DNA from 3 places in the Embleya sp. NPDC050154 genome. Region 1 is predicted to be linked to each of the others. Evidence: riboswitches for the same ligand, from Rfam matches in the RefSeq annotation. Region 1 holds a riboswitch; each other region holds the start of a gene.
What was found. Region 1 has a riboswitch for cobalamin ahead of ACIBSV_RS02140 (prenyltransferase/squalene oxidase repeat-containing protein). Riboswitches for the same ligand answer to the same signal wherever they lie in the genome.
Positions count from the first base shown of each region.

Region 2: linked by a shared signal. The riboswitch ahead of ACIBSV_RS29565 (ribonucleoside-diphosphate reductase subunit alpha) and the one ahead of ACIBSV_RS02140 (prenyltransferase/squalene oxidase repeat-containing protein) in region 1 are both predicted to bind cobalamin.
Region 3: linked by a shared signal. The riboswitch ahead of ACIBSV_RS33750 (CoA-acylating methylmalonate-semialdehyde dehydrogenase) and the one ahead of ACIBSV_RS02140 (prenyltransferase/squalene oxidase repeat-containing protein) in region 1 are both predicted to bind cobalamin.

Region 1 is NZ_JBITJP010000001.1:460,887-465,044, reverse strand. It holds gene metE (5-methyltetrahydropteroyltriglutamate--homocysteine S-methyltransferase) at 1-1,381, shown strand, start outside; cobalamin riboswitch at 1,563-1,704, shown strand; gene ACIBSV_RS02140 (prenyltransferase/squalene oxidase repeat-containing protein) at 1,802-3,298, shown strand; gene ACIBSV_RS02135 (hypothetical protein) at 3,295-4,158, shown strand, end outside.
Region 2 is NZ_JBITJP010000015.1:190,463-194,620, reverse strand. It holds cobalamin riboswitch at 538-789, shown strand; gene ACIBSV_RS29565 (ribonucleoside-diphosphate reductase subunit alpha) at 865-3,183, shown strand; gene ACIBSV_RS29560 (ribonucleotide-diphosphate reductase subunit beta) at 3,201-4,158, shown strand, end outside.
Region 3 is NZ_JBITJP010000019.1:139,137-143,294, forward strand. It holds gene ACIBSV_RS33745 (hypothetical protein) at 1-819, shown strand, start outside; cobalamin riboswitch at 1,020-1,190, shown strand; gene ACIBSV_RS33750 (CoA-acylating methylmalonate-semialdehyde dehydrogenase) at 1,392-2,891, shown strand; gene ACIBSV_RS33755 (acyl-CoA dehydrogenase family protein) at 2,896-4,038, shown strand; gene ACIBSV_RS33760 (enoyl-CoA hydratase/isomerase family protein) at 4,035-4,158, shown strand, end outside.

The DNA.
Region 1 (4,158 bases):
GCTGGCCACCCTGGGTACCCTGCTGGGCCTGGCCGAGCGCGTCGACGTGTCCGCGTCCTGCTCCCTGTTGCACGTGCCCCTGGACGCCGGCGACGAGCGCGACATCGACCCGCAGGTCTCCCGATGGCTCGCCTTCGCCCGGCAAAAGACCGAGGAGATCGTCACGTTGGCCCGCGGCCTGGGCCAGGGCACGGACACCATCGCGACCCATCTCGCCGCCAACCGGGCCGACCTGGCCGCGCGCAAGACCTCCGCCCTGACCCGCGACCCCGCCGTACGTGCCCGCGCCGCCGCGGTCACCGACGCGGACGGCCGGCGCAGCCTGCCCTACGCCGAGCGCGCCGCGGCCCAACGTGCCCACCTGGGACTCCCGTTGCTGCCGACGACCACGATCGGCTCCTTCCCGCAGACCGGCGAGCTGCGCACCGCCCGCGCCGACCTGCGCGCCGGACGCATCGACGAGGCAGGCTACGAGGAACGCATCGAGTCCGAGATCCGCGACGTGATCTCCTTCCAGGAGAAGGCCGGAATCGACGTCCTGGTGCACGGCGAGGCCGAACGCAACGACATGGTGCAGTACTTCGCCGAACAACTCACCGGATACGTGGCCACCCGGCACGGCTGGGTCCAGTCGTACGGCACCCGGTACGTGCGCCCGCCGATCCTGGCCGGCGACATCTCCCGTCCCGAGCCGATGACCGTGCGCTGGACCTCGTTCGCCCAGTCGTTGTCCGACCGCCCCGTCAAGGGCATGCTCACCGGCCCCGTCACCATGCTCGCGTGGTCCTTCGTGCGCGACGACCAGCCGCTCGGAACCACCGCCCGGCAGGTCGCCCTGGCGCTGCGCGACGAGGTCCGCGACCTGGAGGACGCGGGGGGCTCGGTCATCCAGGTGGACGAACCAGCGCTGCGCGAGACACTGCCGCTGCGCGCCGCGGACCGCGCCGAATACCTGGCCTGGGCCACCGAGTCGTTCCGCCTGACCACCTCCGGCGTGCGCGCGGCCACCCAGATCCACACGCACATGTGCTACGCCGAGTTCGGCGACATCGTGCAGGCGATCGACGACCTCGACGCCGACGTGATCAGCCTGGAGGCCGCCCGTTCGCACATGCAGGTCGCCCGGGAGCTCGCCGCCCACGGCTATCCGCGCGAGGCCGGTCCCGGTGTGTACGACATCCACTCCCCGCGCGTCCCGAGTGCGGAGGAGGTGACCGCTCTGCTGCACGAGGGGTTGACCGCGATCCCCGCCGGGCGGTTGTGGGTCAACCCCGACTGCGGCCTCAAGACCCGCGGCTGGCCCGAGGTTCGCGCCTCGTTGGAGAACCTGGTGGCGGCGGCGCGCGGGGTACGGGCGACGCTCCCCGACGCCGCGTCCTGAGTCGGGACCACCGGGGCGGGGAAGGCACGCCCCGCCCCGGCGGTCCGGGTCGTCGCGGCGGCCATGCGTGCCCGAACGGCGTGCGATTGTCCACCGCGGGCTCACGGTTGGTGACGCACGGCACCGTTGATCGCATGCTCGTGCTGTTGTCCGACAGCCGGAATGCTCCGTATGCTCCACACGCCGACGTGTGTCGGCACCCTCAACTTCATAGTTCGAAACCCAGGGGAAGCCGGTCGAAGTCCGGCACTGACCCGCAACCGTAGGCGGCGGCCGAAAGGCCGCCGCGAGTCGGAATGCCTGGGTGCGTACGAATTGAAGGCTCCAGCTGTCGTGGACTACACGCTGAGGCCCGGACGCCCGACCGATGCCCGCATTGGTCGGCTCCCGGGACGCGTTGGTCTCGGAAGGGTCCCATCGATGTCCTGGCTCACCGTGAGGAACACCGGCGCCGTCGCGGTCTGCGGCGCGGTCCTGGTCGCGGCCTCCCCCGTCTTCTCCGCGTCGGCAGACGCCGCGAACCCGCACGCCGACAACGCCGTCGCGGCGGCGAAATGGCAGGCCGGGGAACTGGTCGACGGCGGCATACCGGGGTTCGCCGGCTCCGACTGGGGCCTGACCATCGACACGATGATGGCGTTGTCGGCCACCCGCTCACAGCCCGCCGCGGTCAAGGCCGCCGCGGACGCGGTGGCCGCCAACATCCGCAAGTACAACAGCGCCGAGGAGTGGGGCATGCCCGGCTCGCGGATCGCGGGTGCCACCGCGAAGGTGCTCTTCGCCGCCGTGATCGCCGACCGCGATCCGACCAGGTTCGGCGGCCTGGACATGCGCGCCGAGACGCTGGACCTGATCGCCGGGGCGGACGCCGGCGACGACGCGGGTCGGATCCGGGACAAGCTCACCGGCAGTCCCGACTCGAGCAACGCGTTCGGGCAGTCGCTGGCCGTGCTGGGTCTGGCCCGCAGCGGCGGGGTGCCGCAGAGCGCGGTGGACTTCCTGATCAAGCAGCAGTGCCCCAGCGGCGGATTCCGGCTGTATCCGGGTCAGTTGGGCAGCACCGGCTCGACCTGCCAGGACACCCCGACCACCGTGCTGGACCCGGACTCGACCGGCATGGCCGTGCAGGCGCTGCTCTCGGCGGCGACCGAGAGCAAGTCGGTCGGCGCCGCGGCCGCAGCGAAGAAGGGCGTGGACTGGCTGAAGTCCGAGCAGCGCGAGGACGGTTCGTTCGGCGGCTCCGGACCCACCGCGGCATCGAACACCAACAGCACCGGCCTGGCCGGCCAGGCCCTGCACGCGGCCGGCTACCGGGCCGAGGCGGACAAGGCCGCCGCGTGGGTGGTCAAGCACCAGATCACCAAGGACAACGCGGGCGCCGCCGACAAGGAGATCGGCACGATCGCCTACAACGCGGAGGCCCTCACCTCGGCCCAGGCCGAGGGTATTCCGGACTTCCAGCGCGACCAATGGCGCCGCGCGACCCCGCAGGCCCTGCTCGTGCTGGCCGATGTCCCGCTGGGTGACCTCGGCAAGGCCCCCACCGAGCCGACCGGCACCGCCTCGACCTCGCCGAAGCCGACCGACTCCGGCACCCCCAAGCCCACCGGCTCGGCCACTCACACCGGGTCCCAAACGCCGTCCGCGTCGACGTCCGGCACACCCACCACCTCGCTCACCCAGACCGCGAGCGCGTCGATCACCGCGTCCGCGACGACCACCACCGCCGGCACCGGCGGCTCGGTGTCGGGCGGCACGAGCAGCTCGGGCGGTGGGGGCACCACGAAGGGCGGCGGCGGAAGCCTCGCCAAAACCGGCGCCCAGGTCGGCGGACTGCTCATGCTCTCCCTCGGACTGGTCGGCACCGGCCTCGCCGTGCGTGCCGGCGCGCGGCGCACGAACGGAAAGCGCACATGAGGCGCCGTGGGAGGGGCGGCCGAACAGCCCGCGTGGTCACCGCGCTGGCCCTGCTCGCGCTGCCCGCCACCGCCCAGGTCACCGTGGCCGCGCCGACCGCGCACGCGGTCGACACCGCCAAGGGCACCCCCGGCTACTGCCCGGACGCCAACGGTGTGACGGTGGTGATCGACTTCCAGGAACTGGGCGGCACGACCATCGTGCGCTGCGCACGAGGTGACCAGGCCACCGGTCACGCCGCGTTGAAGAACGCGGGTATCGAGATCGCCGGTGTGGCCCGCTGGGGCGAGGCGTTCATCTGCCGGGTCGAGGGCAGGCCCGGCGCGAACTCCGAGGCGTGCATCGACACGCCGCCGGCCTCCGCGTACTGGTCGTACTGGCACTCGTCCAACGGCGGTTCGTGGACGTACAGCCAGTGGGGTGTGATGAACCGCAAGCCACCGCTCGGCAGCTTCGAGGGTTGGTCGTTCTCCAAGAACAAGACCGAGACCACCAACCCGCCACCCCGGGTGGCACCGAAGCGCCCGGCGGCACCCGCGACGCAGGACCCGCCGCCCCGGACCGACAACCCGCAACCGCCGCAGGGCAACGGCGCCAACCGCACGACGTCGACCGCCCCGGGCGGCAACTCCAGTGCCGGCGGGACCGGTTCGACGTCCGCCGGGACCACGTCCAACGGTTCGACCACGACCGCTACCGGCGCCGGCACCTCGACGAGCGATCCGCTCGCCCCGGGGCCCGGCGTGTCCGGCAACCCGATGGAATCCGAGCCGCCGCCCGCCGCGCCCACGAGCGAGGAGCCGACCGCGGCGGCGAGTGAGCCCGGTTCCGCCGCGCCGTCCGCGCAGCCCTCGGGCGTC
Region 2 (4,158 bases), on a different contig from region 1:
TGGACCGATGCCCCGACCGCCCGGCGCGACACGCGCGCCCATCCGGGGCCGGCCCCCGCACCGGCCGCCCCTGAGGACGCCGCCGAGGCCACCTCCGAGGCAGCCCACACCGGCCGCCGGAGGCACCCGCCGACACGCCCGGCTCCCGCCTCGCCGACCCGCCCGTCGGACGCCGTACATGCCAGGCACGCCCCGCGGCCGACCGTACGCTCCCAATGCCTCGCCCTCGCCCGCTCGGCCGCCCCGCGAAGGTCTTTCCCTCGACGCCCGGACACCACGTTCGACAGGGGCTCGGCGACGCGCGCCGCGCACAACGCCGGCGTGTCGTGCAGCCATTCGGCGGCCCGCGCGCGAGTACCGTCATGCCGGGCGTACGCCGGGAGGAGACGATTCCGCTCGGCTCGGAGGCGCCACGACACCCGGTGTGGACGGCATCGCCGCCGGGAGTGGGCCCGTCCCGGCCGAAATCGTGGTACGTCGGGAATCGCGACACGACACAACACCTGGGGGTGCGGCGACCACCCCGCCACTACATATATGCTCTGCGACGCAGCTGGTTCGCCGTTCCGGTTCAAACGGAAAGGCGACGCAAGAGGGAACCCGGTGTGAAGCCGGGACTGCCCCCGCAGCGGTAAGCGGGAACGAATGTCGTCCTGCGGCGCCGAACGCCCGGAGGGGTTCGGCGCGCGACGACCACGGGGAACTCCGCGGCCCGCCGAGCACATCGTGCCCGGTGGCGCCCCGGCATGCCCGCGAGTCCGAATACCTGCCGGCTGTCCGCGCCTTCGGGCGTGGGGTCACTGTACGTACGAGCTCGCGAGGAGAGAGCACGTGACCGTTGTGGACAGCGTGGGCGCGACCCGGATGCGGATCGACGAAAGCCCCGAGGACCAACTGGCTACCCTGGTGCGCACCCAGGCGCGCGATCTGCCGGAGGTCGATCCGGATCGGGTCGTCCGCCGGGTCGTCGCGGGTCTCAACGAGGGCGCGGACAAGGGAGCGGCCGCGGACCTGGCGGTGCGTACCGCCGCCGAGCTGATCGCGGAGGAGCCCGCCTACTCGCGGCTCGCCGCGCGCCTGCTCGCCGGCCGGATCGCGGACGAGGCCCTCGACGCGGGGGTCACCTCGTTCAGCGCAGGCATCGCGCTCGGCCGGCGCGAGGGCGTCATCGGCGCGGAGACCGCGGCGTTCGTCGCCGAGCACGCCGCCGAGTTGGACGCCGCCGTGGACGTCGACGGCGACCGGCGGTTCGAGTACTTCGGCCTGCGCACCGTGTACGACCGCTACCTGTTGCGCCACCCGGTCTCGCGCAAGGTGGTCGAGACCCCGCAGCACTTCCTGCTGCGCGTGGCGTGCGGCCTGGCCCAGGAGCCCGGCGAGGCGATCGGCTTCTACCGGCTGATGTCCTCGCTCGCCTACCTGCCCAGCTCGCCGACGCTGTTCAACTCCGGCACCGTGCACACCCAGATGTCCTCGTGCTACCTGCTCGACTCGCCCAAGGACGAGCTGGAGTCGATCTACGACATGTACGGGCGGATCGCCCGACTGTCGAAGTTCGCCGGCGGCATCGGCGTGGCGTGGTCGCGGGTGCGTTCGCGCGGCTCGCTGATCCGCGGCACCAACGGGCACTCCAACGGCATCGTGCCGTGGCTCAAGACGCTCGACTCGTCGGTGGCCGCGGTCAACCAGGGCGGCCGGCGCAAGGGCGCGGCCTGCGTGTACCTGGAGACCTGGCACCCGGACATCCTGGAGTTCCTCGAACTGCGCGAGAACACCGGTGAGGACGCGCGCCGCACGCACAACCTCAACCTGGCCAACTGGGTGCCGGACCTGTTCATGCGCCGGGTCGAGGAGGACGGCGTCTGGTCGCTGTTCGACCCGAACGAGCTGCCCGAACTGCCCGACCTGTGGGGCGCCGAGTTCGACAAGGTGTACGAAGCCGCCGAGCGGGACGGCCGGTTCGTCCGGCAGATGCCCGCGCGCGACCTCTACGCCCGGATGATGCGCACGCTCGCGCAGACCGGCAACGGCTGGATGACCTTCAAGGACGCCGCCAACCGCACCTGCAACCAGGCCGCGGAGCCCGGCAACGTGGTGCACCTGTCCAACCTGTGCACCGAGATCCTCGAGGTGACCAGCGACGGCGAGACCGCCGTGTGCAACCTCGGCTCGGTCAACCTCGGCGCGCACGTGATCGCCGGCGAGGGCATGGACTGGGACAAGCTGCGCGCGACGGTGCGCACTGCGGTGGTCTTCCTGGACCGCGTGATCGACATCAACTACTACCCGACCGACCAGGCCGCCGCGTCCAACCCGCGGTGGCGCCCGGTGGGCCTGGGCCTGATGGGCCTGCAGGACGTGTTCTTCACGCTCGGCATGCCGTTCGACTCGGTCGAGGCGCGCGAGTTGTCCACGCTGATCTCCGAGGAGATCTACCTGACCGCGCTGGAGACCTCCTCGGCGCTCGCCGAGGCGCACGGCCCGCACCCGGCCTACGCCGAGACGCACGCCGCGCGCGGCCGGCTCCAGCCGGACCTGTGGGAGGGCGTGTACCCGACCCAGACCAAGCGCTGGGACGCGCTGCGCGACCGGGTCGCCGAGCACGGCCTGCGCAACTCGCTGCTCGTGGCGATCGCGCCGACCGCGACCATCGCCTCGATCGCCGGCGCCTACGAGTGCATCGAGCCGCAGGTGTCGAACCTGTTCAAGCGCGAGACGTTGTCCGGCGAGTTCCTCCAGATCAACGCCTACCTGGTGCGCGAGCTCAAGGCCCGCGGCCTGTGGACCCCCGCGGTCCGCGACCGGATCAAGCGCGCCGAGGGCTCGGTCCAGAGCATCGCCGAACTCCCGGAGGACGTGCGGGAGTTGTACCGCACCGCGTGGGAGCTTCCGCAGCGTGCGCTGATCGACCTGGCGGCGGCCCGCTCGCCGTACATCGACCAGTCGCAGTCGCTGAACCTGTTCATGGCCGACCCGACCATCGGCAAGCTGTCCTCGATGTACCGCTACGCGTGGTCCACCGGCCTCAAGACCACGTACTACCTGCGCTCGCGCCCCGCGACGCGGATCCAGCAGGCGACCGTGCCGGCGCAGGCCTCGGCCGCGCCCGTCGAGGAGATCTCGGACCTCGAGGTCATCGCCTGCTCGCTGGAGAACCCCGAAGCCTGTGAGGCGTGCACGTGAGCCTGCTCGATCCCGGAATGAACCTCACGCTGCGCCCGATGCAGTACCCGGACTTCTACGAGAAGTACCGCGCGGCGATCCGCAACACCTGGACGGTCGAAGAGGTCGACCTGCACAGCGACCTCGCCGACCTGGACAAGCTCAGCCCGGCCGAACGACACCTCGTGCAGCGCCTGGTCGCGTTCTTCGCGACCGGTGACACGATCGTGGCGAACAACCTGGTGCTGAACCTGTACCGGCACATCAACTCGCCCGAGGGCCGGCTGTATCTGTCGCGGCAACTCTTCGAAGAGGCCGTCCATGTGCAGTTCTACCTGACCCTGCTGGACACCTACATGCCCGACCACGAGGAGCGCGAGCAGGCGTTCGCCGCGGTCGAGCACATCCCCTCGATCCGGCGCAAGGCGGAGTTCTGCTTCCGCTGGATCGACTCGGCGATGGGCCTGGACCGGCTCGAATCGCGGGACGACCGGCGGCAGTTCCTGCTCAACCTGATCTGCTTCGCGGCGTGCATCGAGGGTCTGTTCTTCTACGGCGCCTTCGCGTACGTGTACTTCCTGCGCTCGCGCGGTCTGCTCAACGGCCTTGCCTCGGGCACCAACTGGGTGTTCCGCGACGAGTCCGCGCACATGGACTTCGCGTTCTCCGTGGTCGAGACGGTGCGGGCCGAGGAGCCCGACCTGTTCGACGACGAGCTCGCCGAGGACGTACGGCGGATGCTCGCCGAGGCGGTCGAGGCGGAGACGGCGTTCGCCGAGGACCTGCTCCAGGGCGGCGTGTCCGGGATGACGGTCGCCGACATGCGCTCCTACCTGGAGCACGTGGCCGACCGCCGGCTGGCCCAGTTGGGCATGGCACCGGTGTACGGCTCGGCGAACCCGTTCGGCTTCATGGAACTGCAGGACGTGCAGGAACTCTCGAACTTCTTCGAGCGGCGGGTCTCGGCCTACCAGGTCGCGGTCACCGGCTCGGTGT
Region 3 (4,158 bases), on a different contig from region 1:
CTCGCGGCCTCCTTCGCGGTCCCGTTTCTGCTGGTCCGAGGTCCCTCGGGGATCGTCGCGGGGCTGCTCTTGGGCTACCTGGCCTTCCTGGGGCTGGGAATGCACCAACGAGCCGGTGTGGGGTTGCCGCTGTTGCCTTCCAAGGCGGACCGGGTCGCGCTGAAGCGGAACGCGCAGGTGATCCGCGCGCTGCGTCGTGGTGACGTCGAGGGGGCGCACGAGCACAGCAAGGGCTTTCCCGACACGCCTGTGGGTCAGGCGCTCGGGGCCGTGTCCCAGTGCATGGTGCTCTTCGCGCGAGGACACGGCCCGGCGGGGGCGGAGGTCGTGCGCCGGTGGTCGGCGGCGCATCCTCGCGACGACGCGCTCGGCCGCATGATGTCGCACGCGCACACCGACTTCTCCGCGATGCTGCTGGTCCAGGGTTCGGCGGACGCGGCCGCGATGTTGCCCACACTGCGCCCCGCCGTGGCGGGTTCCGGGCGGGCCCATCGCCGCAAGGGCTGCGTGGCCGAGTTCGCCTTGGACCTGTACGAGGGGCGCGTGGAGCGGGCGGCGGCGCGGGCTCGCCGATGGCGTCGGCGCGCCGCACGGCAACGGAGTCGCTGGATGGGCGCCGAGTGCGAATGTCTGCTTGCGATCTGTTCGGCCGCCGCGGGCGACCCGGACGCCGCCCGCGCCGCACTGGCGAACGCGGAGCGTCTGGCGTACGCCCACCCGGCCATCGGACTTGCCCGCGCCCGAGTCGAGGCGTGCGCCGCCGCGGCGGTGCGGCTCGAACCCACCACGGCCGTCACGGAGCCGAAGCACATCCGATAGCCGCGCAGGCGGGCGCAGATCCCCCTCCGGCACGGCAAGGCACCGGCACCACACGTCGAACGTGCGCACGCGTGCACCCGCCGCCCCCGTTCCGGCGGTGACGTCCTCGCGATGCCCGGACCGCCACCTCGTCACGTCGCTCCCGCACGCGATCAAGCTCGATCGGCGCTGGACTTACTAGGACGTCCGACTATATCGTCTTGAACTACAAGGTCCGCGGTGCAGGGAAGTCGGTGTGAATCCGGCACGGTCCCGCCACTGTGACCGGGGAGTGCGCTGCCGAGGCACCACGCCACTGGCGAAAGCCGGGAAGGCGGGCGGCGTGTGTCGATCCGGAAGTCAGGATACCGGCCGCGGGTATATCCGTGTTGTCCACGAGGATGGAGCAAACACGCATGACGCCGGTCTGCGCACTCGCCCCGGACGATCTTGCGAACGTCGAGGTCGTCGGGCTCGCCTGACCACCCTCACGTGCCACCCGACCTCGGCAACCCCGCTCCCCGAAGCGGCGGTTGCCGTGGTCGGGTCATTGCCCCGCCTCCGGATCGCACCTGACGAGAGACAGGTCGTTCATGGTCCGCGAGCTTTCCCACTTCATCGGCGGCAAGCACGTCCAAGGCGCGTCCGGCGCGTTCGGCGACGTGTACGACCCCAACACCGGACGCGTGCAGGCGCGCGTCCCGCTGGCCGACCGCGCCGACACGCTGGCGGCGATCGCCGACGCCGAGCAGGCACAACCGGCGTGGGCCGCCTGGAACCCGCAAAAGCGCGCCCGGGTGCTCTCCCGATTCCTGCAACTGGTCGAGCCCGAACGCGATTCGCTCGCCGAGCTGTTGTCGGCCGAGCACGGCAAGACTATCGCCGACGCCCACGGTGACCTGCAACGCGGCCTGGAGGTTGTGGAGTTCGCCGTCGGCATCCCGCACCTGCTCAAGGGCGAGTTCACCGACAACGCGGGTACCGGCATCGACGTGCACTCGCTGCGCCAGCCGCTCGGTGTGGTCGCCGGCATCACCCCGTTCAACTTCCCGGCGATGATCCCGCTGTGGAAGATCGCCCCGGCCATCGCGTGCGGCAACGCGTTCGTCCTCAAGCCGTCCGAACGCGACCCCTCGGTACCGCTGCGCCTGGCCGAGCTCTTCCTCGAGGCGGGACTGCCGCCGGGTGTGCTGAACGTGGTCAACGGCGGCAAGGAGTCCGTCGACACACTGCTGGAGGACCCGCGCGTCCAGGCGCTGGGCTTTGTCGGCTCGACCGCGATCGCCGAGTACGTGTACACCTCGGCCACCGCGCGCGGCAAGCGCGCCCAGTGCTTCGGCGGCGCCAAGAATCATCTGATCGTGATGCCGGACGCGGACCTCGACCAGGTCGTCGAGGCCCTGATCGGCGCCGGATACGGCTCCGCGGGCGAGCGCTGCATGGCGATCTCCGTCGCGGTTCCGGTCGGCGCGGAGACCGCGGACGCGCTGGTGGCCAAGCTCGTCGAGCGCATCGCCACGCTGCGGGTGGGCCCCTCCCACGATCGCGACGCCGACTTCGGCCCGTTGGTGGGTCGGGACGCGCTCGCTCGGGTGCACGACTACCTGGACATCGGCGTGCGCGAGGGCGCGAAGCTGCTCGTCGACGGCCGTGACGTGCGCGTCCCCGGCCACGAGGACGGCTACTTCGTCGGCGCGTCGCTGTTCGATCACGTCACGCCCTCGATGCGGGTGTACCGCGAGGAGATCTTCGGTCCGGTCCTGTCGGTGCTGCGCGCGGCCGACTACGAGGACGCGCTGCGACTGGCGAGCGAGCACGAGTACGGCAACGGCGTGGCGATCTTCACCCGCGACGGCGACACCGCCCGCGACTTCGGTCGCCGGGTGAACACCGGCATGGTCGGCGTCAATGTGCCGATCCCGGTACCGGTGGCCTACCACACGTTCGGCGGGTGGAAGCGGTCCGGATTCGGCGACCTCAACCAGCACGGACCCGACTCGATCCGCTTCTACACCCGGACCAAGACGATCACCTCGCGTTGGTTCTCCGGTGCACGCGAGGCCGCGAGTTTCACCATCCCCACGATGGGCTGACCCGATGAGCACCCTCACCGAGGATCAGCTCGCGATCGTCGAGACGACGCGGGACTTCGCCCGCGAGCACCTTGCCCCGCACGCGATCGAGTGGGACCGCACCAAGCACTTCCCCGTCGATGTCCTGCGCAAGGGCGCCGACCTCGGTCTCGGCGGCATCAACGTCCGTGAGGACGTGGGCGGTTCGGGTCTGAGCCGACTGGACGCCGCACTGATCTACGAGGCGTTGGCCGGCGGTTGCCCGAGCATCGCCGCCTACTACTCCATCCACAACATGGTCGCCTGGATGATCGACCGCCACGGCAACCCCGAGCAGCGCCACAGGTGGCTCCCGGACCTGTGCGCGATGCGCGGTCTGGCCAGCTACTGCCTGACCGAACCGGGCGCGGGGTCCGACGCCGCCGCACTGCGCACGCGCGCGGTGCGCGACGGGGACCACTATGTCCTGCACGGGGTGAAACAGTTCATCTCCGGCGCCGGGTCCTCGGCGGTGTACGCGGTGATGGCGCGGACCGGCGGGGACGGCGCCGACGGGATCTCCGCGTTCGTCGTGGAAGCCGACTCACCCGGGCTGTCCTTCGGCGCGAACGAGCTGAAGATGGGCTGGAACGCCCAGCCCACCCGCCAGGTGGTCCTGGACGGCGTGCGTGTGCCGGTCTCCCACCGGCTGGGCGCCGAGGGCGACGGCTTCCGGATGGCGATGGGCGGCCTCAACGGCGGCCGGATCGGTATCGCCGCCTGCTCGCTGGGCGGCGCGGGGGCGGCCCTCGACGCCGCCGTGGCTCACCTCACCGATCGGGAGGCATTCGGCGCCAAGCTGATCGACGCCCAGGCGTTGCGTTTCGAACTCGCTGACATGGCAACTGAGTTGGAGGCCGCGCGCACGCTGGTCCGGCACGCGGCGTCCTGCCTGGACCAGGGCGATCCTGCCGCGCCGCAACTGTGCGCGATGGCCAAGCGGTTCGCCACCGACACCGCCTTCTCGGTGGCCGACCGCGCGCTGCAACTGCACGGCGGCTACGGCTACCTCGCGGACTACGGCATCGAGAAGATCGTCCGCGACCTGCGGGTGCACCGCATCCTCGAAGGAACCAACGAGATCATGCGCGTGATCGTCGCGCGCGGACTGATCGGAGCGACCCGATGACCTCCACGACGGAGCAGGAGACGGTACTGACCCGCCGTCAGGCGGGCCTCGGCCGGATCGTGCTCAACCGGCCCCGGGCGCTCAACGCCCTCACCCACGCCATGGTTCGCGGGATCGACG